DNA from 3 places in the Paenibacillus sp. WLX2291 genome. Region 3 is predicted to be linked to each of the others. Evidence: riboswitches for the same ligand, from Rfam matches in the RefSeq annotation. Region 3 holds a riboswitch; each other region holds the start of a gene.

Region 1 (8,048 bases), 180 kb from region 3:
GGCAAAACTTGGCGACTCATGCAGATTGCGCCCGATGCCATGACCGAGCAGATCGCGTACGACGCCATAACCATGACTCTCGGCGTGCTGCTGAATAACAGAAGTCACATCCCCCAGTCGATTGCCGACTACCGCCTGCTGAATACCAAGCTCCAGACATTCCAGCGTCACCCTCATTAGCTGCTCAGCTGACGGGGATACTTGTCCTACAGCATAGCACCAAGCGGAATCGCCTAGCCAGCCGCCGTATTCGGCAACGATGTCGATTTTGACCACATCGCCTTCTTCCAACCGCCGTCGATCGGGGAATCCGTGTGCGATCACATCATTGACGGAAGCACACGTTTCATATTGAAATCCGTTATACCCGTTCGTAAACTGCTTGCCGCCAAGCTTGGTAATATGCTTTTTCACAAATTCATTGATCTCTAGTGTTGTGATGCCCGGTGATATCATCTGTGCAATATGACGATGGCAATCTGCTACAATCTGGCTAGCAGTCTTCATGTCTTCAATTTCTGACGGTGTTTTTAAAATAATCATCAGTGGAAACTTCCTCTCTTGATGTATGTAAGACAGCATCTGGACGTGTTATCCGCTGTGTAGATGCGGATGGATCGGATGATAGCTTCGGACGAAGATCAGAATACGGGTAAGCCGCTCCATGCTTGCTGTATGTATTATAGTAAACCTTGTGTGCGTATTCAGCAACTTTGAAATGGTAAAACGCGCTCCTTATAGACAGAACTGAATTGCCTATTTTATGAAACGATAGCTTCGATGCAGCGTATCATCATTCATGCTCATATGCAAATACAGTCATGATACCAAAGGAGACGATACGTATGCGTCGATTGATCAACATCGGAAAATGGATTCTGTTTACACCGCTCATTCTAATTGCCGGGTTATTACAACTTGAAGATCTAGTTCTACTGTTCAAAGACCAGAGACGGGATCAACAACTACACAATGACTCAATGTACCATCGTATCGAAGGCATTCGGAATTAACGACGGCATTCGAAGTTGATATCGTTCATAATAACTGTGCGATATACAAATTTCGTTCGTTAATACGTTGTGATACCGTTTAACACCATGCTTCAGATATATTTTTTATGTAATTACATAAAAAGCCTGTCCTTTGCAGCTACACAGTTTCGCCAACAGGCGTTTACTGCATCGTTGCATCGGACAGGCTTTTTTATTGTTGATTTTTCGTGTTACGAAGGTGCTTGTACCAGCTGATCCAAAAAAGGACTATTCCTATTCGTCTCTATGGAATTTCGATCCATATGAGAAAGTCGTCACTCATTTGACCATACGATCACTTCGCTGCAACCTGCGATTTACTCCCCTAGACGCTTACCAAGAATCGCCAGATGTCGGTCTTCTCCATCCAAAATAGCAACACGTGGCAAATGACCCCAATCTTCAAATCCGAATTTGCGCAGCAGATTCAGACTTGGATCATTATGGGCAAATACGAAGCCGAGCAAGGTATGAATATGCAGCGCCGGTGCCTGCTGGATTGCGTAACTAACCAGCTTGCTGCCAATGCCTTTCCCTTTAAAATCCTCATGTACATACACACTCAGCTCTACCGTGCCATTATAAGCCGGTCGACCGTAAAACGTCTGCAAACTCGCCCAGCCAGCAATCCGTCCACTCTGCCATAATGCCCATAATGGACGACGCTCTGGCTGGTGTTCGTCAAACCATGCCTGACGGCTCTCGACCGTCACCGGTTCTGTATCCGCAGTCGCCAGACGACCGGGAATCGAAGAATTGTAAATGTCCACAATTGCTGCCAGATCTTCCTGACGTGCAATCTTGATCTCATATGCTACCGTTTCGCTCATCTCTCTACCTCACCTCAACAAAATTCTCTCTTTTGTATGATTCTAGTTGAGCATGCTACTGCTTGTAAATACGAATGGGACAATCCCTCTGCGATGACGATTTTGCCCAATCATCATGCTATGACATCAACGTATAAACGTGTTTCGTACGCGTACCGAACGTGAGAAATACAAATTCCACAGCAATGTAATAACAGCTGTCCAGATCATGCTACTCACCATGCTAACCGTTGGCGGCACGATGAAAAAGGTAAGTACAACGAGTGCCAGATTAATCAAAAGATACAAGCGTGCCATACGCGGGAACGAGCGTTTGCGCGTATACAGCAGCACGAGCAGAATGATTAACAACACCAATTTGATGCCTGCTGCCACCAGCTCAAAGCTAGACAACGACTGCAAATTTGTATCGTATACCGACAAGGCACGGTTCACTTCAGCTTGCATATCTGCCGGGAAAATATCCGGGTTGGCTGCGATAAACATAATAAATATGTAGGCGGGAATGGTGACAAAGGAAACGAATAGTCCCCAGTACATATACACCTGAAAAACAGCCATCCAACCGCCAAGTCCGACAAGCGGTGGACGATTATAATCCGGTGGTTGTTGTCCCGGACGTGGTTCATTCGGTTGCCCGTTAAATGGTGGCTGCCCGGGATCGTTAGGATTGGGTGGAAAATTGTTGTTCATTGGTTCTATTTCCTTTCTAGTTCTAATCTGTTCCCAGACCGTACAAGACGGCTGATCGCGGTCGCTACTCGGCTTGATTTTGAAGGTGTAATGATCCGGCTGCGAATCCGATGATACACTGCCAAATGATGAGCATAAGCACGCAAATCCCGCTTTCTCCAGTCTACCATAGCCAGCGTCAGAATAGTATTTTATCCTACATGACCGCGTGCACTTCCCTTTCCTGTTACGTTTGGCTAAGCCCGGTCTGCCTTTCACTCCATGCCCATAGACGTAACGCTTGCTGTCTATCCGATGCTCTGGATTGAAGGGTCATCACTTTTTTACGATAAAAATACTGACCGGTTTGCCCTGCAACTGATGGATCCGTTGCTAGAAATATAGCTGTCTCTGCTCCCTGCTCTGGCGTTTGAAAAAACGGTGTATGTGCTAGTGCAGAGAGCAAGCGTTTGCCAAAGCCAGTATCCCGATCCACACCGATACTCGTTGCAACCGCTCCGGGATGTAGACTATTGACGGTGACGGATGTGTCTTTTAACCGCTCTGCCAGCACAGAGGTAAAATACAGATTCGCCAGCTTGGATTGCGAATAGGCGCTGACCACATTGTACCCATCCTGCAAATACGGATCATCCCAGTGGATTTTGCCGATTTTGTAGGCGTTGGAGCTGACGACTATGATGCGAGCTGCCTTTGCCTGTTGAAGGGCATCCAGCAGTAGAGAAGTCAGCAAAAAGTGTCCCAAATGATTGACTCCGATCGACATCTCGAAGCCATCTGCTGTTTCCTTGCGAGTAGGATGAACGACCCCAGCATTGTTCAGCAGGACATCGAGATGGTCATATTGTTTGTAAAATTCAGCCGCAAACTCACGAATATTATCCAGTGAACCGAGGTCGCACGTCATCAGTGTGAGCTGATCGGAACCACTCTCATGCTTCGCTTGCTCCAGCGCTTGCTGTCCACGCTTCAGATTGCGACATGCCATAATGATATGGTGTCCTTGCTTCGCCAGAGCGATGCTGGAAGCTAGTCCCATACCGGAATTGGCGCCGGTGATGAGAATGGTTTTGCGATCGGTAGCGGTGTTAGCTGTGTTAGTGGTGTTAATATTTGCAGAATGAGTCATACGGTTGCTCCCCTCGATATGAAAGTGAAATGCAGATTGTTTTCGTTTACTGTACGTTTATTTCGTTGTTTTGAACTGTCGCATGTTGAACATTCTTGTATCTCATTGGCACATGTGTATTTTATTAGCGTATGTTTATGTCTATGTCATTAGTACATGCTCATATCTCATACGAATATATTTTATATTATGCAACCTTATATTTTAAGTAAACGTAAAGGAGTTCAGCAACGCATATGGAATAGGTATAGTATGGAATAATAAGGAATATGGAAAACGACAAAAAGCACGTAAAAAAGCCGTCGCCCTGTTCTGTAACGAACAAGACAACGGCATGTACTCACAAACAATATAAGGTATATTCCTCTTTTCACCACTATACATTCTTCTCATCCATATTCCATCGATCTTCGCTAGGAAATATGAATATTGGGGCATATTAATCCTGAGCGTGCGCACCATAAGCAGCTGCATCCAGTAGCTTGGACAGAGCAGCATCCAGATCGCCGTCCACCTTCAATTCCAGCATCCAGCCACGACCGTATGGATCGGTATTGACCAGTTCTGGCTCGGTTTCCAGATCGGGATTCAGGCGACTAACAACACCAGCTACCGGACAAAACAGATCGGATACCGTTTTGACCGATTCGATTGTGCCTACGACTTCATTCTCGCTCACATTGCGACCGTCTTCTGGCAATTCCACAAATACAATATCACCCAGCTGATGCTGGGCAAAGTCCGTAATACCAATCCGTACTGTATCATCGCCAATACGCTCTACCCACTCGTGTTCCTCACTGTACAACAGCTGATCCTTGATTTCGCTCATGATTATGCTCCTCCGGTTCCATGTCGTGATTGCATTTTGCTCAATGCCACAAGAGTATAGTAAGGAAGTTGGCACTGTCAAGAGGCTTGACATCGTTTACTCAATCAAGTATTAATATAATAAACATACAATTTTAACGTTTCTAGTGTTGAATGTTCGGAAATACATAACATCATATGTGAGCGGATGAACGTACAGGGAGAGACTGCCACACCGATGGCAGCGCCGAAGGAGTAAGCCGGAAACGGTGAATCTCTCAGGTATCAGGGACCTGTACCGGACGCAACTCTGGAGAGCATCCGGTGCTAATCAACGATAAGTGCACAGCGGATCACCCAAGGGGAAACTTGTTTTGAGCCATTCTGAATGATCGGCAGACATTATATGCTGGTAAGAATGTTCAGCGAGGTAACTCTCAGGTACCAAGGACAGGGAGAAAAGGGAATGAAGTACCGGATATATGCCGGTTTCTTTCCCTTCTCTTCCTGTCTTTTTTGTGCTTGTATACCGTTTCACCGCTCAAAATACTATTTCGAGGTGAATCCACATGACTGAATTGAAACGAACACCGCTTTTCCCGCTGTATCAACAATCTGGTTCCCCGCGCTGTATCGATTTTGGCGGCTGGGAACTGCCGGTACAATTTTACGGTATCCAAAAAGAACATGAAGCTGTACGCGAACGAGCTGGTTTATTCGACGTTTCCCATATGGGTGAAGTGATCATCAGTGGCGCTGGCGCACTCCGTTATCTACAGCATATGCTGACCAACGATGTTTCCCGTTTGCAGGATGCACAGGCGCAGTACACACTGATGTGCTATGACAATGGCGGCGTTGTGGATGATCTACTCGTTTACCGGATCGGTGAGGAGCATTATATGCTCGTGCTGAACGCATCGAATATCGATAAAGATATCGCATGGCTGCGCCAGCATTTGCCAGAAGGTGTGCAGTTGAAGGACATTTCGGAGCAAACGGCATTGATCGCTCTGCAAGGACCGCATGCGTCCGCCATTCTATCCAAAGCAGCTGGCAGTGATGTATACGCTGAATTGCCCGGCTTTTCCTTTGTACCGGAAGCGAAGTTGTTCGATGTGGAAGTGATCGTCTCCCGCACAGGCTATACGGGTGAAGATGGATACGAGATCTATACACCGGCTGCACAGGCAGATGTAATCTGGAGCAAGCTGTTGGAGATTGGTGAGGAAGATGGATTGATTCCATGCGGACTTGGTGCGCGTGATACACTGCGTTTTGAAGCGAAGCTGCCGCTGTATGGGCAAGAGCTGTCGGCGGACATTACGCCGCTGGAAGCAGGGCTTGGTTTCTTCGTGAAGCTGGATAAGGGTGATTTTATCGGACGCGACGTACTCGCTGGGCAAAAGGAACACGGTGCTCCACGCAAAATGGTCGGCATTGAGCTGATCGACCGTGGCATTCCGCGCTCACATTATCCGGTGTACCGCGATGGTCGGCAGATTGGCGAAGTGACTACCGGCACACAATCGCCGACATTGAAGCGCAATCTGGGCTTGGCACTGATCGAAGCGGATAGCGCCGCACTCGGTACGCCGGTCGAAGTCGAGATTCGCGGCAAGCTGTTGAAGGCAGAAGTCGTGAAGGCTCCTTTTTACAAACGTCAACCGGTGAACGTATAACACATTATATGATGCAACTGTAGCTGATGCTCCATGCTGCTGATGTTCATTGTTAGCTGATGTTCATTGTTATATGTGGTGTTTGCAGCTTCATAATTAGCATGACCGTATAGACAAGATCACAGCTACGAGCAGGTTCTCATTCACGGACAAATTTACTGTTACCTATCGTTCTAAATAGACGCATACGCTTGCAATCACAACGAAATGTACGGCTAGATGCTCAATAGACAACAAAATCTGGCAACTTCTCTTCTGCGATATTGCACGTCACGCAAGTCCACACTAACCGGTAGCTACGCTGCCGAAAGGAGTACAGCTTATGAAATCCCATCGTTATATCCCGATGACGCCACAAAATGAGCAGGACATGTTAGCCGTTGTCGGCGCTTCTTCCATTGAGGAATTGTTCAAGGACATTCCAGCTTCTGTTCGTTATGAAGGTACACTGCCGATGTCCGGTATGCTGGACGAATATGCGCTAACCCGTCATCTGTCTACACTGGCAGGACGCAATGCGGATACAGATCGCTATACAAGCTTTCTTGGTGCGGGCATTTACGATCATCATATTCCTTCCGTCATCAATCATGTGATTTCTCGCTCGGAATTTTATACGGCATATACTCCATATCAACCGGAGATCAGTCAGGGTGAATTGCAGGCGATATTTGAATTTCAATCGTATATTTGCGAATTGACCGGTATGGCAGTTGCGAATGCCAGTATGTATGACGGTGCGACCGCACTGGCAGAAGCCGCTTCGCTAGCAGCCTCTGCTACCCGCCGCAGTAAGATTGTCGCCTTCTCCACCATTCATCCCGAATCCCGCGCTGTTGTGAACAGTTATGCACGCGGACTCAATCTGGATGTGGTCGAAGTAGCTTATGGCGATGGCATTACCGACATCAGTGCACTGGAAGAAGTGCTGGATGATCAGACAGCGGCTGTACTGGTGCAATCGCCGAACTTCTTCGGTGGCATCGAGGGCATTCAAGCAGCTGCCGATCTCGCACATCAACATGGCGCACTGCTCGTCGTCAGCACCAACCCGATCTCACTCGGTCTACTGGAAGCACCGGGTAAATTAGGTGCGGATATCGTCGTCGGCGATGCACAGCCGCTCGGTATCTCGATGTCACTCGGCGGTCCAACATGTGGATTCTTCGCCGTTTCGCAAGCACAGATGCGCCGTATGCCAGGTCGTATCGTCGGTCAAACGACGGATCGCAACGGGAAACGTGGCTTCGTACTGACACTGCAAACACGCGAACAGCATATTCGCCGTGACAAAGCGACATCCAACATTTGCTCCAATCAGGCACTGCTCGCCTTGTCCGCTTCCGTTTATATGTCCGTGATGGGCAAACAGGGGATGCAGGATGTCGCTAATCTGAATGTACAAAAGGCTCATTACGCCGCACAACAGCTAGCACAAATCACAGGTTGCTCGCTGGCGTTCCAGTCTCCATTTTTCAATGAATTCGTACTGAAATTACCGCAAGCTACAAGCGCATCGCAGGTCAATGCCAAGCTGCTGGATAAAGGCTATATCGGTGGGTACGATCTCGGTCTGAGTTACCCGGAATTGTCTGGGCATATGCTGTTCGCCGTTACAGAAAAGCGCACCAAAGCCGAAATGGATCAACTGGCTATCGAATTGGAGGCATCGCTATGACAAACGAAACGTTACCAACCAGCATTCAGCCTATCGGAGAATCTACACCTGCGGTTGCATCGACCGAAATACAAGGCGATATTGTCAAAGAAAAAGCCCTCATTTTCGAATTGAGCCAGCCGGGTCGTATTGGTTATTCGCTGCCAGAATGCGATGTACCACAGGTGGATGTGAGCACCCTCATTCCACAGG
Region 2 (8,048 bases), 1.6 Mb from region 3:
AATAGTATTCTGGAGGAGTTTATCGAAGCTGGATTCAGCACGTATGATGAAATCAGAGCGTATCTGTCTAGCTATGGCTTTGAAGGGGAGATCTTGAATCAGAAGATCCAATCACTGTCCGGCGGCGAGAAAAATATGCTGCAACTAGCGAAGATTGCTGCTAGCAATGCCAATCTGTTGCTACTCGATGAGCCGACAAGCCATTTGGATATCTACACACAGATTGCGCTGGAAACAGCGATCAAGGAGTACAAAGGCGCGATTCTGATGATCTCGCATGATTTCTATTCGGTTGTGAACGGGATGGATTATGTGCTGATCATCGACAACAAGACGATTCGGAAAATGAGTATGCGCAAATTCAGACAGATGATCTATGCGAGCCATTTTGACAAAGACTATCTGGCAAACGAGCAGAAGAAAAAGGCTGTGGAACTACAGATTGAACTGGCTTTGAAAAACACGGACTTTGAAGGCGCGCAGAGCTTGATGGATGAGCTGGAAGCGCTGATCAAGTTGCTTTAAGTTGAAGCTGTAACATGGTACGTTGTTCAGAGACTTTTTTCTTAAGATGGCGTAATCTTCGTTGTATATCCAGTAGACAGGCTTATAGTTCGCTCGCAATGGAAGATGGGTATGAGGAGAAACAGGTAATCGATATAATCGAATACGATGGATATATCTATTCCTGCTCATTCGTACGATCATACTTATAATTCAATGTATTTTTGTGAAGAAACCACTCTATTGGGAGTGGTTTTCTTTTTGGCTGCGGATGTATGATGGGATAAAGAGGATTAAAGACATTGAAGATATTCAAGACGTTAAAAATATGCAGGATGACAGACGTGTATGAAGTGCTGACTGGGGTGGCAGACTCGCCGGAATATCATCAAATTTCCAAAGAGGAGTTCGATTCTTTTGAGGATTGGGTTCAGACGCATGGCAAAGATATGAAGAAGTTCTATGAAATTGTGAATCGTCCGGTGCTGTGTAGCGGGTATTTGGGAAGTGAGTATTTGGATACGTCGTTGGTTCGGGATATGTAGTAAGATGGAATGGCAAGTATTGCTAAATGAAGTACTTTAGCATTTTATTTGAAGCAATCGATTATGAGAATAGGGGATGCCTATGGACAAAGTTCAAGTATTGCATCACTTTCGCGAGTTATACGCCGAGTTGAATATGATTCTATGTGAGTTCGACCCGTACGGCTTGTCCGATAAAGGTGAGATCGCGGACGAATTTGAAGAGGAAGCATGGCAGATTTTATATGGTTTGGTAGATGTTCATAATCTGGATGAAGCCATTGATCTCGTTACATATGTGTTTGTGAAGGCGTTTGATGCGCAAGCTTTTAACAAGGAAAATTGTACAGGAGTGGCTACGCGTATCTATGCATGGTGGTTAAGCAAGTAGAAGCGAAACGAGAAATTAGAACTAGAGTTAAAAGTGAAGAAATCTCAGCTTATGCAGGCAATGGATCGGTCGAATCTGCTTTTCAGGTATAATACATGTACCTATTATAATCAATGATTGGGAGGAGAATAGGATGAAATTATTTGAGAAACTACAAAAGAAAGTAACTGTGAATGACTATACATTCCATTGTGTGATCAACCAGAAACCTTCGATTCCGATGGTTAGTGTCAAAGTCTATTCTTCCAAAACCTCTTATGTTGAATTTCTATTTAGTTGGAGAAGAATGCATGATGTGAATCCCAATCGTCCTCTAGTGTGCGCACGTCTGATCCAGTATGCTATCGATCAGGGATGGGATTATCATAAAGAAAAACAAGTTAAAATCATTGAACAAGGTGATGATATAATTGACCTGTTAAAGTTGGAGGAACTGGATGATATGTAATAGACAATGCAATCACAAAAAAGACTGTAGTTCTAAACTACAGTCTTTTTGGATACATTTAAACTGTTGCTACCAGATAATAAAGGAAACCAGAAATAAGAATGAGAGTTAAAAGTGAAGAAATGATAATTTGCTTAGAACTTTTTTTCTTCTGAGTAGCATCACTTTGTTTGTACTCTCTTACCGCTTTTATAATAATTGCTACAAGAAGAATCAATACTAAAACAGGAAGAATATATATAACAAAGTTATTATAGTTCCACATACGTTCACCCCCTAAGTAAAAAATTATTGAGGAGTAATGTTAAAAGCTAATGCCCAAGTCATTTCCAAGTAAATACCTGTACTATTTGCATTGTTAGCAGCGACTCGTGAAGCCAGTAGTCCAAAGTAAGCTGCTGTGATTCCTGGAGGAATGGCAGGAATAGCTCCAAAATAAGCAGCAACTATAGCAACCCCACCACTAGTTGCCGATACACCGGTAAGGTCAGCAGAAAACCTATTAGCTTCGCAACTATTCATATAACGGCTATAACCCCACCAGTATTGTTGGACAGCTGTATTTTTTCCAGCGCAAGATGCTGTGACCGATTTGCTGAGATCAGAAGTAAGAGGTGCTAGATTTTCAGACGTAATACTTAAATCAGAATGTGCCTTTAACTCGCCAGATTCAATTTGCTTGTTTAACGTATCAAAGTAGATTTTCTGCCCTTGTAGTAGCTCTAAATCCACCTCATCTTTTTGAGCTTTAGAATAATCTAGTTCAAAAAATCCATTCTCATTTACAGATACATAAGGTTTTAAAGCCAAGATATCTTGTTTTGTAAATTCTTTATTTTGAGTATCGCTAGCGAAGGTCGGCGTACAAGCTACTGTGAAAAGCACTAAAGCTAATAAAAAACCAATTGTTTTTTTCATTTTTCCTCCTAAGTATATGTTCTTTCTACATATAATTATTACTAAAATATACAATCAAGCCTCCTTCATTTATAGGTTTGAATACATTTTTAGTCTAACAAAATATTTTGATTGATAAAGCTTTTCGACAAAAACAAACTATTTTCTTAGCTAAATTGAGCCTTTTATCATTTACTATATTTACCATGAAGATCATTTAATTGGTATACAAGATATAACATTTATTACTTTGGTCTTATACACAAATAAAGCTTAGTTATTAAATAATCAATGTTTGAAAAATAAAATATAGAATGAATGTTATGTATACCATTAAGCCTTTCACGCTGAAAGACTTAATGTATATATGCTATTTATCGTATTACAAAGCCGTCTCGAGCTCCTGTGGCATCTCCGGCTCCAACTTATTACGCAGCCCGTACAACAATCCCGCCCCAACTAGAAACGCAACCGCATCCGCAATGACCAGCGACCACACGACCCCGTGGAATCCACTCATATGATTCGCAATAAACAACACCGGAATCAGCGTCACGCCTTGAATGATCGACATAATAAACGCCGCCGTACCTTGACCCGTTGCTTGGAAAATACCAGTGAACAGTGTCGTCATGCCAGTAATGAACAGCGACAAGAACGTCACATGCAAAATATAACTGCCCATCACAATCAACTGCGGATCGTTCGTAAACCAGCCGATTAGATGATCCGATACCGCATATACCACTACGCCAAACACCAGTGCCATAGCCACAATGACTTTAATCGTAAATCCGACCGTTTGCTTCATCCGCAGTTTATTCGCGGTGAACGAGAAGGCGATCAGAGGCACGACCCCTTCACACAATCCCATCAGAATAAACTCTGGAAATTGCAGCAATCTCGACGAGATGCCGTAAGCGGCAACCGAAGCATCGCCGTATTCAATCAGAAAATAGTTCAGGATCAGCGACATCGCACCAAGGAACACACTCATGATAAATACAGGTACACCGATTTTGAAGACATTGCTCATGATCTCTTTGCTGGCTTTGAACCATTGGATCGACACGCTTAGAAATTGGCTTTTGAAGCCCAGATGATGCGTGTAAAAGGCACTTGCGACCAGATTCGAGACTACGGTAGCAGCAGCGACGCCGGTCACACCCCAGTGGAGTACGAAGATAGCGAGTGCATCCAGTACGATATTGACGGCAACGCTCAGAATCATACCGATCATGGACGTAATTGCCGATCCTTCCGCGCGCACGATATTTTCCAGAGTGAAGAATAGGACGACGACGGGAGAGCCGATCAGCATGACGGTCACGTAGTCTTTGGTAAATGCGAACGATTCGGTCGTCGCGCCCAGCCCGGAAGTGATCATATCCACTAGCGGCAGTCCGACGAGAATGACGAGTAGACCGAGCAGCAGACTGCTGTAAAAGGCGAAGGACGAAACGTGCTTGGCGTCGTCGTAGCGCTTTTCACCAAGCAGACGGGAGATGAATGTACCGCCGCCCATACCGATCAGGTTGCCGAGTGCCATGATGATGGCGAACAACGGCAAAGTTAGCGCCAGCGCGGTCAGCATCGCTGTATTGTGCAGCGTGCCGAGGAAGTAGGCGTTTAGGATGGAGTAGATGACGCTCATGGATGTACCAAGCATCATCGGAACGGCAAAGTGGGCGACGGCTTTGGCGATAGGGGCTTTTTCAAAATAGTGCAGATTTTCTGTATCCATGGGGATTCCTGCTTTCTGTAGATAATTTGGCTGTTGAAATATTTGGTCTATCAATGATTGCCTTACAGTGTTAGTTGAGCCTTACACTGTTAGATGTTATCATGGGATGAGATGCTTGTAAAGCATAAACTTACAGTGTTAGATAAAATTTTTCGAGGGATGGATATAGATGAAAAAGCAGCAGCCTCAAATTTCAGAGGATAAGATTCTTGAAGCGTCGTGGGAGCTTCTCGGGGAAGACGGCATTGAGAAATTAAGTATGCGGCGGCTTGCCGATCGGCTCGGCATTCAGGCGCCTTCGCTATACTGGCATTTTAAAAGCAAGCAGCAGTTATACCAGCGGCTGGCGAATCATGTATCTAAAGTGATCGTGGATGAGCTGCATAGCGAGGGCAATTGGAAGCAGCAGCTGACCGAACTTGCCGTTACTACGCGTGATGTATTGAGCCGCTATCCGTGCTCCACACAGCTTATGATGATGACGCTGCCGCATGATCCGGACATTATCCGCTTCACCAACCGGATGCTCTCTTGTGTAGAGGAAACACCGCTGGCGCAGGATCAGAAGATGCAGGTTGTGACGACGCTGATCAACTTTGTGTTTTATTTTGTGCTGGATCATTATCAGCATCAGCGTAATGTGGAGATCATGAGTCAGGAGCAGCAGTCTACGATGGGCGATCATATGATGCAGGTGATGGATTCGATGCCGGATCAGGATACGTGGCTGTTCCGGCGCATGTTCCAGAATGAGCTGTTTGAGCTGATGGGAAGTGATCGGGCGTTTGATTTTGGACTGAAGGTGATTTTGCTAGGGATTGAGCAGGTGATTGTGGAGCAGAATATGGATGTGTAACTTTTTTCACTGATCCATTGCTCACATTGGCGGTACTATGTTAACATATCGGAATGGCAGTAATGCCTAACTAACTTCATATATTTAAGGGCTATGATTGCTGTGGATCACACTACAGCAGGAGCAGCTTCTGGAGAGACTGCGGGTACACCGCAGCGCCGAAGGGTTCACAATCTCAGGCAAACGGACAGAAGAGTACGAATAGATAGGTGTCATGCGGCGACGTATATGCTGCGGGGCACGTATGTATTTTGTTATTCTTGTGCGCTGAGAGATTGGATGATATCCAGTCTCTTTTTTTATTGTTTTTTATAGAAAGATAGGAGATCAAGGGGGACACACGATGACACAGACAGGATTAAAACGAGAACTTGCCAACCGGCATGTTCAGTTGATTGCAATTGGAGGAACGATTGGAACGGGGCTATTTCTCGGCTCCGGCAAAGCGATTGAGAAGGCGGGACCTTCGATTATTCTCACGTATCTGATCGTCGGGATGGCGATTTTTTTCGTAATGCGGGCGCTGGGGGAATTGCTATTATCCAAGGCGGGCTACCAGTCATTTACCGATATTGCGGAGGATTATTTGGGACCGCGCGCGGCGTTTGTGACGGGTTGGACGTATTGGTTTTGCTGGATTATGACGGCGATGGCGGATGTGATCGCGGTTGGCGTGTACGTGCAGTACTGGTTTGATATTCCGCAGTGGATGCCAGCGGTGCTATGTCTGATCGTATTGTTAGGTCTGAACCTAATGACCGTCAAAAATTTCGGGGAGCTGGAATTCTGGTTTGCCTTGATCAAGGTCATTACGATTCTGGCGCTGATTGGGCTAGGTATTGTACTGCTGGTGATGGGTTTCCGCACGGATGCGGGTACCGTATCGGTACGCAATCTATGGGAGCATGGCGGCATATTCCCGAATGGCGTGTCGGGCTTCCTGTTCTCGTTCCAGATGGTCGTATTCGCTTATGTTGGCGTAGAGCTGGTCGGTGTATCGGCAGCAGAAACCGCCAACCCGGAGAAAAGTATTCCAGCGGCAATCAACAAAATTCCGCTGCGCATTCTGTTCTTCTATGTCGGCGCGCTGTTCGTGCTGCTGTGCATTAATCCATGGACACAGCTGAGTCCGTCGGAAAGTCCATTTGTCCGTACGTTTACGCTGGTCGGTATTCCGGTGGCAGCGGGCATTATTAACTTTGTCGTGCTGACGTCGGCGGCTTCCGCTTGCAACAGCGGCATGTTCTCGACAAGTCGCATATTGTACAATTTGAGCCGTAAGGGGCAGGCTCCACAGCGACTGGGCAGACTGAACCGCAATCATGTGCCAAGTCAGTCGCTGTTCCTCTCTACGATTGTGATCTCTGGTGGTGCGCTACTGAGCAAGCTGTTACCGGGACAGGCGTTTGAGATTGTGACGACGATCAGTGCCATTTGTTTTATCTGGGTGTGGGGTGTCATTCTGGTGTGCCATATTCGGTATAAACGAATTCGCCCGGAGCTGCATGCGACGTCGCGCTTCAAAGCACCATTTACACCATGGATCAATTATGTAGTACTGGCGTTATTTGCGGGTATTCTGGTCATTATGCTCATCTCTGGTGAGACGCGTCCGGCGCTGTTATGTACACCGATTTGGTTTATTTTGCTGCTGGTATTGTACCAGCTTCGCGGGCGAAAAAGAGACAGTGAGCCGGTGTTGGAGACGACGAATACGTAAGTTGCAGATGAATGATAGCGGAGTGTCAAACATGCCGTGACAGCTATCAAAGAAACTATTATGTCCAGAAATGGCATACGAAACACAGTGCAAACAAATGCACCTATTTCATACGAGTAGGAGTATGCAGTACAGCTCATCTTCAAATATACAAACTGCAATCATAATGGTATGTGCGAACAGCTCTATGATCTATATATGCATAGAGCTGTTTGGTATTGGATTTCGCTTTGTCTCTTTTGCATTCAGGAGCACTCTGTCCGTGTTGAAAGTAACCAAGTGCCTAATGCTTGGCAATGACGATCATTGTGAATGTGCCTGTTGCAATCTTGCTTTCCGATATTCCTTTGGCGTTTGCTCATATGCCTTTTTGAACGACTGGATAAAATGGTTCACATGATTAAACCCGACGCGCTGTGCGACTTCGGTAATCGTATCGTCCGTACTGAGCAGCAGATCGCAGCTCTTTTTTAGTCGGTATTTGATCAGGTAGTCGTAGGGCGTCATATGGATCGTTTTGCGGAAGCTGCGGGTGCATTCGGATACGCTCAGATGTGCGATGTCGGCGATTTGTTGCAGCGTGATGGGATCAACAAAGTGTTGGTGAATGTAACTCAGCATGAGCTGCAATCGCTCCTGCTGCTGTTTGGCATGTTTGGGCAACTGCTCGGTGGACAATGGAATATGGGAAATTAGCGTGAACCACAGCTGTAGTGTCTTGATCGATACTTCATATTGCCAGCCCCAGCTTGCACCAGCGATCTCGAATGTACGTTTCATCTCCCATAGCATATCCAGAATGGCATGTTCCCAGTCGTGGTCACCTCGGATATCTAGCGAAACGAGGGATGAGTTGGTGTAAGGCGTTACGTAATTCTTTTCCATTACGCTATCGCCGTAGAAGGATAGCAGCTTTTCGGGAAAATTAAAGCTGGCGTACTGTCCGTCGTGTTCCAAATATGTA
Region 3 (8,048 bases):
TAGCATCGTCGAAATGCGCAAGCTAATTCACAATTTCCAGCAGATGGTGAGTACACTGGAATATCAATTTTTGCAAATTAAAAAAGATAAAGAATTGTTGGAGATTCGTGTTGTGGAGCGCACGTTCGATCTGGCGGAGAGTGAAGCGCAGAAGAGTGCGATTCTGAAAATGGCAGTGGACGGTATCATATCTACAGATAGCCGGTTACGCATTACAGAGATGAATCCGGCGGCTGAGCAGATGTTCCGCTGTGATCTGACCGAAGTGTCTGGCTTGCCGTTGTCAGATCTAATCCGCATTCATGGTCGTGCGAATCCAGATCGCGAGAGTAGTACGGTGCTGGCGTTCCGACTGGATGGTAGTACCTTTACAGCAGAATTAACCCGTAGCGAGATATTGAATGATGGGGCGGCAGTGCATACCTTTTTCCTTCATGATCTGACGGAACAGGAGCAGGCGCTGGCACGTAACAGCGAGCATGAACGCCAGTTGCAGCAGTTGACAGAGCGCTTGCTGGAAGAGCAAGGTGCTGCGCGTATGCAGAAAAGCATTACCGGCAATCTGCTGCAAACGGTGCAGGATGGCATTATGATGTGCGATGAGGCGCGTATCGTATCGTTAATCAATCCGACGTTACAGATGCTGTTTGGACTAGACGATTACAATGGCAAGCCAGTGAGTGAAGTGCTGGAGCGCATTCAATCGCAACTGATGGCAGGGACGTTTATTGTGGGTGAACGTTTGAATCAGCATCTGGATCAGCATGAAGAATGGGAACAAGGATGCCTAATCCAGATGCAGGATGAGCGCTTGTTATCGCTCCATCTAACCCCGATTACCGATGCGGCGAGTGGTGTTGATCAGGGATTTCTGCTTATTTTCCGTGATTGTACCGAAGAGAAACGGGCGAAGCAGCTGCAAAATGAATTGATTGCTGTCGTCTCGCATGAATTGCGGACGCCATTATCGGCGATTATGGGGTATATCGAGATGTTGTCGATGTATGAGGATATTCCGGCAGAGCGCCGACGTGAGTTTATGAATACGATCCAGTTTGAAGGTGGAAGGCTGTCGAGATTGTTGGATGACTTTCTGGATAGTCAACGGATTGAGGCGGGGCATGCAGAATATTTGATGAGCTGCATCCAACTGGATGAACTGGTGAAGATGATCTGCTGGCAGTGGGATATTCAATCTCGGGATCGTCTGCATGTGGAAGTGGAAGAGCGCCATCTCTATATATTGGGCGATCATAATCGTATGATTCAGGTAATTAGTAATTTGATAGGCAATGCACTTAAATATTCACCAGATGATCGTCCAGTCGATATTCGCGTGCGACGCCAAGCCGATCATGTACTGGTAGAAGTAGAGGATTACGGGATTGGCATCTCGGAACAAGATCAGCCGCGCATTTTCCAAAAGTTCTTCCGGTCGCGATCAACGGAATCTCGTCAGATTCGCGGTACAGGTCTGGGGCTGTTTATCGCTCAGCGGATTGTTAACGATCATGAAGGCGTGCTGAGCTTTACGTCATTGCGGGGGAAAGGTTCGGTATTCGCGATCCGTTTGCCTCTATTGGAGACGTCCGAAGAATGGGTAGACTGAGGGGGATTGCCTAGATTTGCGTTTGTTTTTACAGGGCATGTCAGATATGCAACTTATTTTCCCGATGGCAATTGACAGCGTTCAGCGGCTGGATTAAGCTAGGAATGATCAGGAACATGCCGGGCATACGGCGGTGTTCATTGTAACTTCTATATGCGAATGAAGACAGCGGGAGAGTTAGCGGAGGCACGTAATCCGCCACCGAAGGAGCAAGCAGCCGCAGCCAACGGCTTGCCAATCTCTCAGGTCCCAGGAACCGCTGCCGGACGCAACTCTGGAGAGAGCATTCAGCCACCCAAGGGGTATAACGGATCGTCAGCATCGTCCGTCCAAACTCTCAGGTACACAGGACAGAGCACACAGGCCGCCGCAGGTCCTGCTCTGTCCTTTTTGATGTGCTCTTCGGGGGATTGCACACAATCGAATTAGCATAGAAAAGGATGTATCAGCAATACCTGCTCAAATGATGCAGCAGCGGAAAAGAGGAGTCATATGCGTTTCAAAAATGTATTTAATATTATTGGGCCTTCTATGGTCGGTCCATCTAGTTCTCATACGGCGGGCGCTGCACGATTAGGTCGAGCGGCACGTCAGCTGCTTGGACAGCAACCGGAGCATGTGGATATCATTCTGTACGGTTCTTTTGCAGAAACGTATTGGGGACATGGTACCGATCTGGCGCTGGTGGGCGGTCTGCTGGATTATAGTACGGACGATGATCGTCTGCCGGATGCAGCCGAAGAAGCGGATCGACTGGGTATGACCATTCAATTTGATAAAGGATCGGGCAATTATCCACATCCGAACTTTGTGCGTTTACGTCTACGTGCGGGAGAACAGCATGCTGAATTAGCAGGTGCATCAATCGGTGGCGGGAATATTGAGATTCACGAACTGAACGGATTTGATCTGAAAGGTTCAGGGCAGTATCCGACGCTCGTAGTGGAGCATATGGATAGTAAAGGCGTGCTGGCAGATATTACGCGTACACTGAGTGAAGCGGAGCTGAATATCGGCTTTATGGATGTGGATCGCAAATCGCGCAGTGGCGAAGCGATGACATTGATCGAGCTGGACGGTGTACCCGCAGATGAGATATTGACTCGTATCGTTGCATTGCCGCATGTTACCCGTGCGGGTGTTATTGATCTCGATTAAACGAAGAAAGGAGGAAGCAAGATGCAATTTCGTACATTAAAAGATATTATTCGACTGTGTGAAGAACGCTCGTGCAGCATTGCCGAGCTGATGATTGTGGAGCAGGTCAAAGAAACCGGAGTACAGCGAGAGGAAGTTATCGCTCAGATGGCGGCGTATTACGAAGTGATGAAAGAAGCGGTTCACCGTGGGATTCACGAAGATACCGTTTCGCGAAGTGGATTGACTGGCGGAGATGCACGTAAAGTATATGATTACTTAAATGGCAGCGAAACCGTATCTGGTGCATATTCAACGCGTGCGATGTCATATGCGCTGGCAGTGTCCGAAGTGAATGCTTCTATGGGACGTATTATTGCGACGCCAACTGCGGGTTCCTGCGGTATCATTCCGGGTGTATTTGTAAGTACGCAAGAGCGATTTGGTTGGAGTGATGAGCAGATGGTATTGGGCTTGTTCGCTGCTGGTGCGATCGGCTACGTCATTGCGAACAACTCGTCCATCTCCGGTGCTGAAGGAGGCTGCCAAGCCGAAGTCGGTTCTGCAATCGGTATGGCTGCGGGTGCGATGGTGGAGCTGCGTGGAGGTAGCCCTGAGCAAGCGATGCATGCCGTCGGTCTGGCATTGAAAAATACACTCGGTCTTATCTGTGATCCAGTGGCTGGTCTGGTAGAGATTCCCTGCATCGTACGCAACGGTCTAGGTGCTGTTAACGCATTGGCTGCTGCCGATATGGGACTAGCAGGCGTGCGCAGCGCAATTCCATCGGATGAAGTCGTCGATGTTATGTTACAGGTAGGACGCTCCATGCCAAGCGAGCATCGTGAAACCGCGCGCGGCGGTCTGGCTCAGACGCCAACTGGACGGAAGATTACCGAAGAACTGCGCCGTCGTCGCGAGAATAACGGGGGATAAGACGAGCAGTAATTTGATGTACATGTATAGTGGTATTGCATGCAATGCAAGATATGAACGTGGAAGTAGCAGAATGTAGAGGAATGGAAGGACAGAATGCTATCCTTGTTCTGGCTGGTCTTCTATAGATGCTAGAATCCATGATCTGATCATAACCAACGAGAAAAGAGACTGTAGCGATGTACAGTCTCTTTTTGTCATACATGGATTGTTCATATCGAGTAGATCAAACGGACGATTGTTCAGAATTCATTCTGGCGACAGTTTCGGCAAATAGTGGCTGCAATTCTGCCGCTTGTGTGTGCCGAATAAATACAGGTGTGATTGCCAGTGGTGCATCGGTATGTACCACCTCACCACCTGCATGAGTGTTGCCTGTCCACGCATTCACCCAATCAGAACCGGATGGCAGATAGATAGAGCGGCTGCGCTGTCCTTCTTCCATAATTGGTGCGATGAGCAGACTGTGTCCGAACATATACACATCTTCCGTTTCCCAGCAGAACGTGTCCTGTGGGAAGTCGTAAAAGAGCGGACGCATGAGCGGAGAGCCTTTTTCATGAGCTTGTCGCATCAAATCAGTAATATACGGTCGCAGCGTTTCACGTAAATGCATATAAGCAGTCAAAATAGGATATGCTTCCTCGCCAAAGCTCCATACTTCGTTATCGCTACCACTAAAGCACTGACCGCCGCCCGAAGAACCAATCGACCCCACATTTGGCTCACGATCACCATGCAACCGGAATACCGGGCAGAAGACGCCAAATTGGAACCAACGAATCAGACATTCGCGAAAAGAGGGATCGGACGGATTGCCGCCGTGGAATCCGCCAATATCAGTCGTCCACCAAGGAATGCCTGCAATGCCCATATTCAGCCCGATTGCCAGCTGATTGCGCATCGCACGGAAGCTGGAATCAATATCACCGGACCAGACGAGCGCGCCGTACCGCTGACTGCCTGCCCAAGCGGCGCGAACCAGATTGACTACCTGCTCTTGATTCTCGGCGGTCATACCATCATAAAAGGTTTTGGAATACATCGCCGGATACTTGTTGCCGACCTGCAAATTGCTGCCCTCATAATAACGATAATTATCAAAATCATATACCGTATACTCTGGCTCCGCTTCATCCAGCCAGAAGATACGAATACCGAGATCGTAATAGTTTTGCTTCACCTTGTTCCATACATACTGTCTTGCCTTCGGATGAGTGGCATCAAAAAAGACACTGCTGCCATAAAACTCCATTGTGACATTCACACCGCGCTCTGTACGTACAAGCAATCCCTGTTCATACATTTCTGCAAAATGCTCGCTTGTCTTATCAATCGTGGGCCAAACGGATACCATTAGCTCGATATTCATCTCTTTCAGTTCGCGCACCATCGCTGCCGGATCAGGCCAGTATTCGGGATCAAAGCGAAATTCTCCCTGCTTGGTCCAATGGAAGAAATCGATCACGATTACATCAATCGGTAATTGGCGGCGTTTATACTCACGGGCTACTTCTAGCAGCTCGTCTTGTGTACGATAGCGCAATTTGCACTGCCAGAAGCCGATTCCGTAATCTGGCATCATGGGCACCTTGCCGGTAGCCTCACCGTAGCGCTCTACGATTTCGGACGGCGTATCGCCAGCGGTAATCCAGTAATCGAGCTGCTTGGTGGAGCGTGCATGCCATTCGGTGCGGTTTTTGCCAAATGTCACTTCGCCAATCGCTGGATTGTTCCAGAGGAAGCCGTAGCCGAGACTAGACAAGGCAAAGGGAATACTCGCCTGCGAATTGCGATGCGCAAGCTCTAGCGTACAGTGCTTTACATCCAAAATATGCTGCTGGTACTGCCCCATCCCGTATAATTTCTCATTAGCTGCCCCTTCAAAGCGTACCGTCAATCCGTAATCGCCACCAATCAAAGGCGTAAACTGACGTGCAGGTATATTCAAGGCACTATTAAAATGCCGATCACTACGATAACCGGTAATATCATCCTCCTCGGCAATCGTGCCATACCGATACCGACTGTATTCCTCCAGCAAAATATCACCATGCTGATTCAAAAAGGTAAGCTTACCGTGCGGATCAACAATGACGGTCAGCTTGCCATGATGCAAATAACCAAACCCATTTTCCTTAATGCGAATATTAGCAGACTGCGGCTGGTGCAATTCCAGTAGTGCACTGTGATCATCTTGCAGCTGTGGATACAGGGTGGAGCGTACACGCACACTATGCTCCAGCCATGGCTCGATCACCAGATATTCACTGCCATGTTCATAGATAAGTTTGTTCTGTGCCTGAGTAATCATAAGTAAACCTCCTGAATGCGATGGATGCCAAGCGGTATATGTATATGCAATAAACCACTATTTGGAGAGAAAGGCAGGAGAACAGGTTACATCCATCGAAAATGATAAAACGCTTACAAGGAAAATCATAAGAGGTTTAGTAGGTTGATAAAACCGATAAAATCGTGTTTTTGGTGGTGAAAAACAGCATGTGTATAGAAATCTGGCAGAGTAGTGTTAAACAACCGGTTTCGTATTTTAAATCAGGTAAATTTGTTTGCGAGGATAACTGGTATCATGAGCGGCTGAGTTTGGAGCAGGATTATGAGGTTATTATCGGCATTAGTGGATGTTTGTATATTCAGGTAGAGGGACAACGATATACGGTAGGCGCTGGGGACATGCTCTTTTACCGACCGGGGCAGCTGCATGACGGATATGCACCGTCTAGTAGCGATAGTTCATTTTACTGGCTGCATTTTTTTAGCGAGGATGCGGGAAGATGTGTGGACGAGCAGCAGGTTCGTGCGCAATATCAAGAAGCGCATTTGCTGGATGGTAGCGGGAATTCGTTTTCATTGTCGCATAGCGTTCTACTGCCTACATTTCTAAATCTACATCAGCCGGAAAAGGTCTTTATGCAGTGTCAGCAGTTGCTGGACATCGCTCATTCGCGTCACTATAGTCATCTGGCTGCCGATTACACCGTCACAGGGCTGCTCATCGAATTGACCCGTCAATATATAGAGCAGATGACAGACAGTCAAGAAGAGCATAGTGGAGATCGCCGCTTCCGGCAGGTGCTGGAATGGATCAAGCTGCATATTGGCGGCGACCTCACGGTGCATGAGGTGGCGGAACAATTCGGCTATACACCAGATCATGTAACACGCTTGTTTCGCAAGCGGCTAGGAATCAGCACACTTAAATATATCAATGATATGAAAATCAGTCGCTCCAAGGAGCTACTACTGCATTCAGATGCTTCGATTAAAGAAATTGCCTATACGCTACATTTTCAGGACGAGAAGTACTTTATGAAGCTGTTCAAGGCAATCGAGGGCATTACACCTAGTCAGTATCGGGACGCGTATCCCAATACGTATATGAATACCAATTCCACAGACCCAGATATTCCGCTTCCTGCCCATTTGCAGCAAAAGAATCCGATTTACAAAGGGACGCGTCCGTATATATGAATGGTATGCTGTCTATGTTCTAAGGAATGCGCTTAGTCTGTCTGTATATGCTGAATCCAATCGGTAATGGCAGCATGAAGGAACCTCGCAAAGTCTGTTCCGTAGCTTTCAAAATAATCAACAAACCTTTCATCCTCTATATAAGTGTCGGCAATACAGCGCAGCAGCTCTGGCTCGCACGGCATTTGTATCGCCAACAAGGCTGCCCACTGCTGGATTAGATTCTGTACGGCGGGCGATTGCGGTAGTGCATCCATCTGTTCTGCCAATTGCTTATAAAGAGCATTCATCTGCTTGGCGATATATTCGTTCTGCTCCTGCTGCTGTGCAGGGGAGAGGGCGCTTTGCTGCTCTTGAAACTGCTTATATGCCGTTGTGTTGCCATACGTGAGCGCAGCTTCGGCTGCATATTGATCCTGTAATGATTTGACAGATGTATCAGGGGATCGCTGTAATTCGCTCCATGGCTTGCCTGCAAGGCGCTGATCCAACTGCTGGATGGTATGCTTTAGCTGCTGCTTATGCTGCTCCAATAGCTGGCGCTGCTGCATGAGCATGTGCTGTTGCTCTGTTGCCGGAAGCTGTAGGATCGAGGCAATGTGCTTGAGCGGAAACTGCATATCCTTGAGCATTAAAATGGTTTGTAATTGTGTCAGTGCATCTCGGTTATAACGTCGATAGCCATTATCCGCCAGCTCGCTCGGCTTGAGCAGATCGATGCTATCGTAAAAGTGGAGCGTGCGTCGGCTAATGCCAGTAATCTGGACGATGTCATGAACCGTGAACAATTGTTGTTTCATGCCAGAACTCTCCTACTTCCGCAAGAATCTCGCTTGCGGGTAATGTGGTTGCTTCCGCAATGGATATGCCGGTA

Evidence for each region. A riboswitch is a leader RNA that binds a small molecule or an ion and turns the genes downstream of it on or off. The one in region 3 is predicted to bind glycine.
Region 1: another riboswitch for glycine. It lies ahead of gcvT (glycine cleavage system aminomethyltransferase GcvT); the one in region 3 lies ahead of sdaAB (L-serine ammonia-lyase, iron-sulfur-dependent subunit beta).
Region 2: another riboswitch for glycine. It lies ahead of ACDE64_RS23665 (amino acid permease); the one in region 3 lies ahead of sdaAB (L-serine ammonia-lyase, iron-sulfur-dependent subunit beta).

What each region holds. Positions count from the first base shown of each region.
Region 1 is NZ_CP176755.1:4,129,418-4,137,465, forward strand. Features, by position in the region: gene map (type I methionyl aminopeptidase) at 1-543, opposite strand, end outside; gene ACDE64_RS17660 (hypothetical protein) at 846-1,013, shown strand; gene ACDE64_RS17665 (GNAT family N-acetyltransferase) at 1,352-1,864, opposite strand; gene ACDE64_RS17670 (DUF2569 family protein) at 1,991-2,557, opposite strand; gene ACDE64_RS17675 (SDR family oxidoreductase) at 2,784-3,686, opposite strand; gene gcvH (glycine cleavage system protein GcvH) at 4,126-4,518, opposite strand; glycine riboswitch at 4,705-4,801, shown strand; gene gcvT (glycine cleavage system aminomethyltransferase GcvT) at 5,066-6,178, shown strand; gene gcvPA (aminomethyl-transferring glycine dehydrogenase subunit GcvPA) at 6,501-7,856, shown strand; gene gcvPB (aminomethyl-transferring glycine dehydrogenase subunit GcvPB) at 7,937-8,048, shown strand, end outside.
Region 2 is NZ_CP176755.1:5,536,865-5,544,912, reverse strand. Features, by position in the region: gene ACDE64_RS23705 (ABC-F family ATP-binding cassette domain-containing protein) at 1-525, shown strand, start outside; gene ACDE64_RS23700 (hypothetical protein) at 849-1,049, shown strand; gene ACDE64_RS23695 (hypothetical protein) at 1,132-1,419, shown strand; gene ACDE64_RS23690 (hypothetical protein) at 1,553-1,867, shown strand; gene ACDE64_RS23685 (hypothetical protein) at 1,926-2,132, opposite strand; gene ACDE64_RS23680 (hypothetical protein) at 2,156-2,785, opposite strand; gene ACDE64_RS23675 (MATE family efflux transporter) at 3,147-4,508, opposite strand; gene ACDE64_RS23670 (TetR/AcrR family transcriptional regulator) at 4,678-5,364, shown strand; glycine riboswitch at 5,485-5,565, shown strand; gene ACDE64_RS23665 (amino acid permease) at 5,708-7,084, shown strand; gene ACDE64_RS23660 (helix-turn-helix domain-containing protein) at 7,388-8,048, opposite strand, start outside.
Region 3 is NZ_CP176755.1:3,951,897-3,959,944, reverse strand. Features, by position in the region: gene ACDE64_RS16875 (ATP-binding protein) at 1-1,609, shown strand, start outside; glycine riboswitch at 1,769-1,878, shown strand; gene sdaAB (L-serine ammonia-lyase, iron-sulfur-dependent subunit beta) at 2,102-2,767, shown strand; gene sdaAA (L-serine ammonia-lyase, iron-sulfur-dependent, subunit alpha) at 2,789-3,682, shown strand; gene ACDE64_RS16860 (TIM-barrel domain-containing protein) at 3,909-5,996, opposite strand; gene ACDE64_RS16855 (helix-turn-helix domain-containing protein) at 6,185-7,174, shown strand; gene ACDE64_RS16850 (MerR family transcriptional regulator) at 7,207-7,974, opposite strand; gene ACDE64_RS16845 (DUF2268 domain-containing protein) at 7,946-8,048, opposite strand, start outside.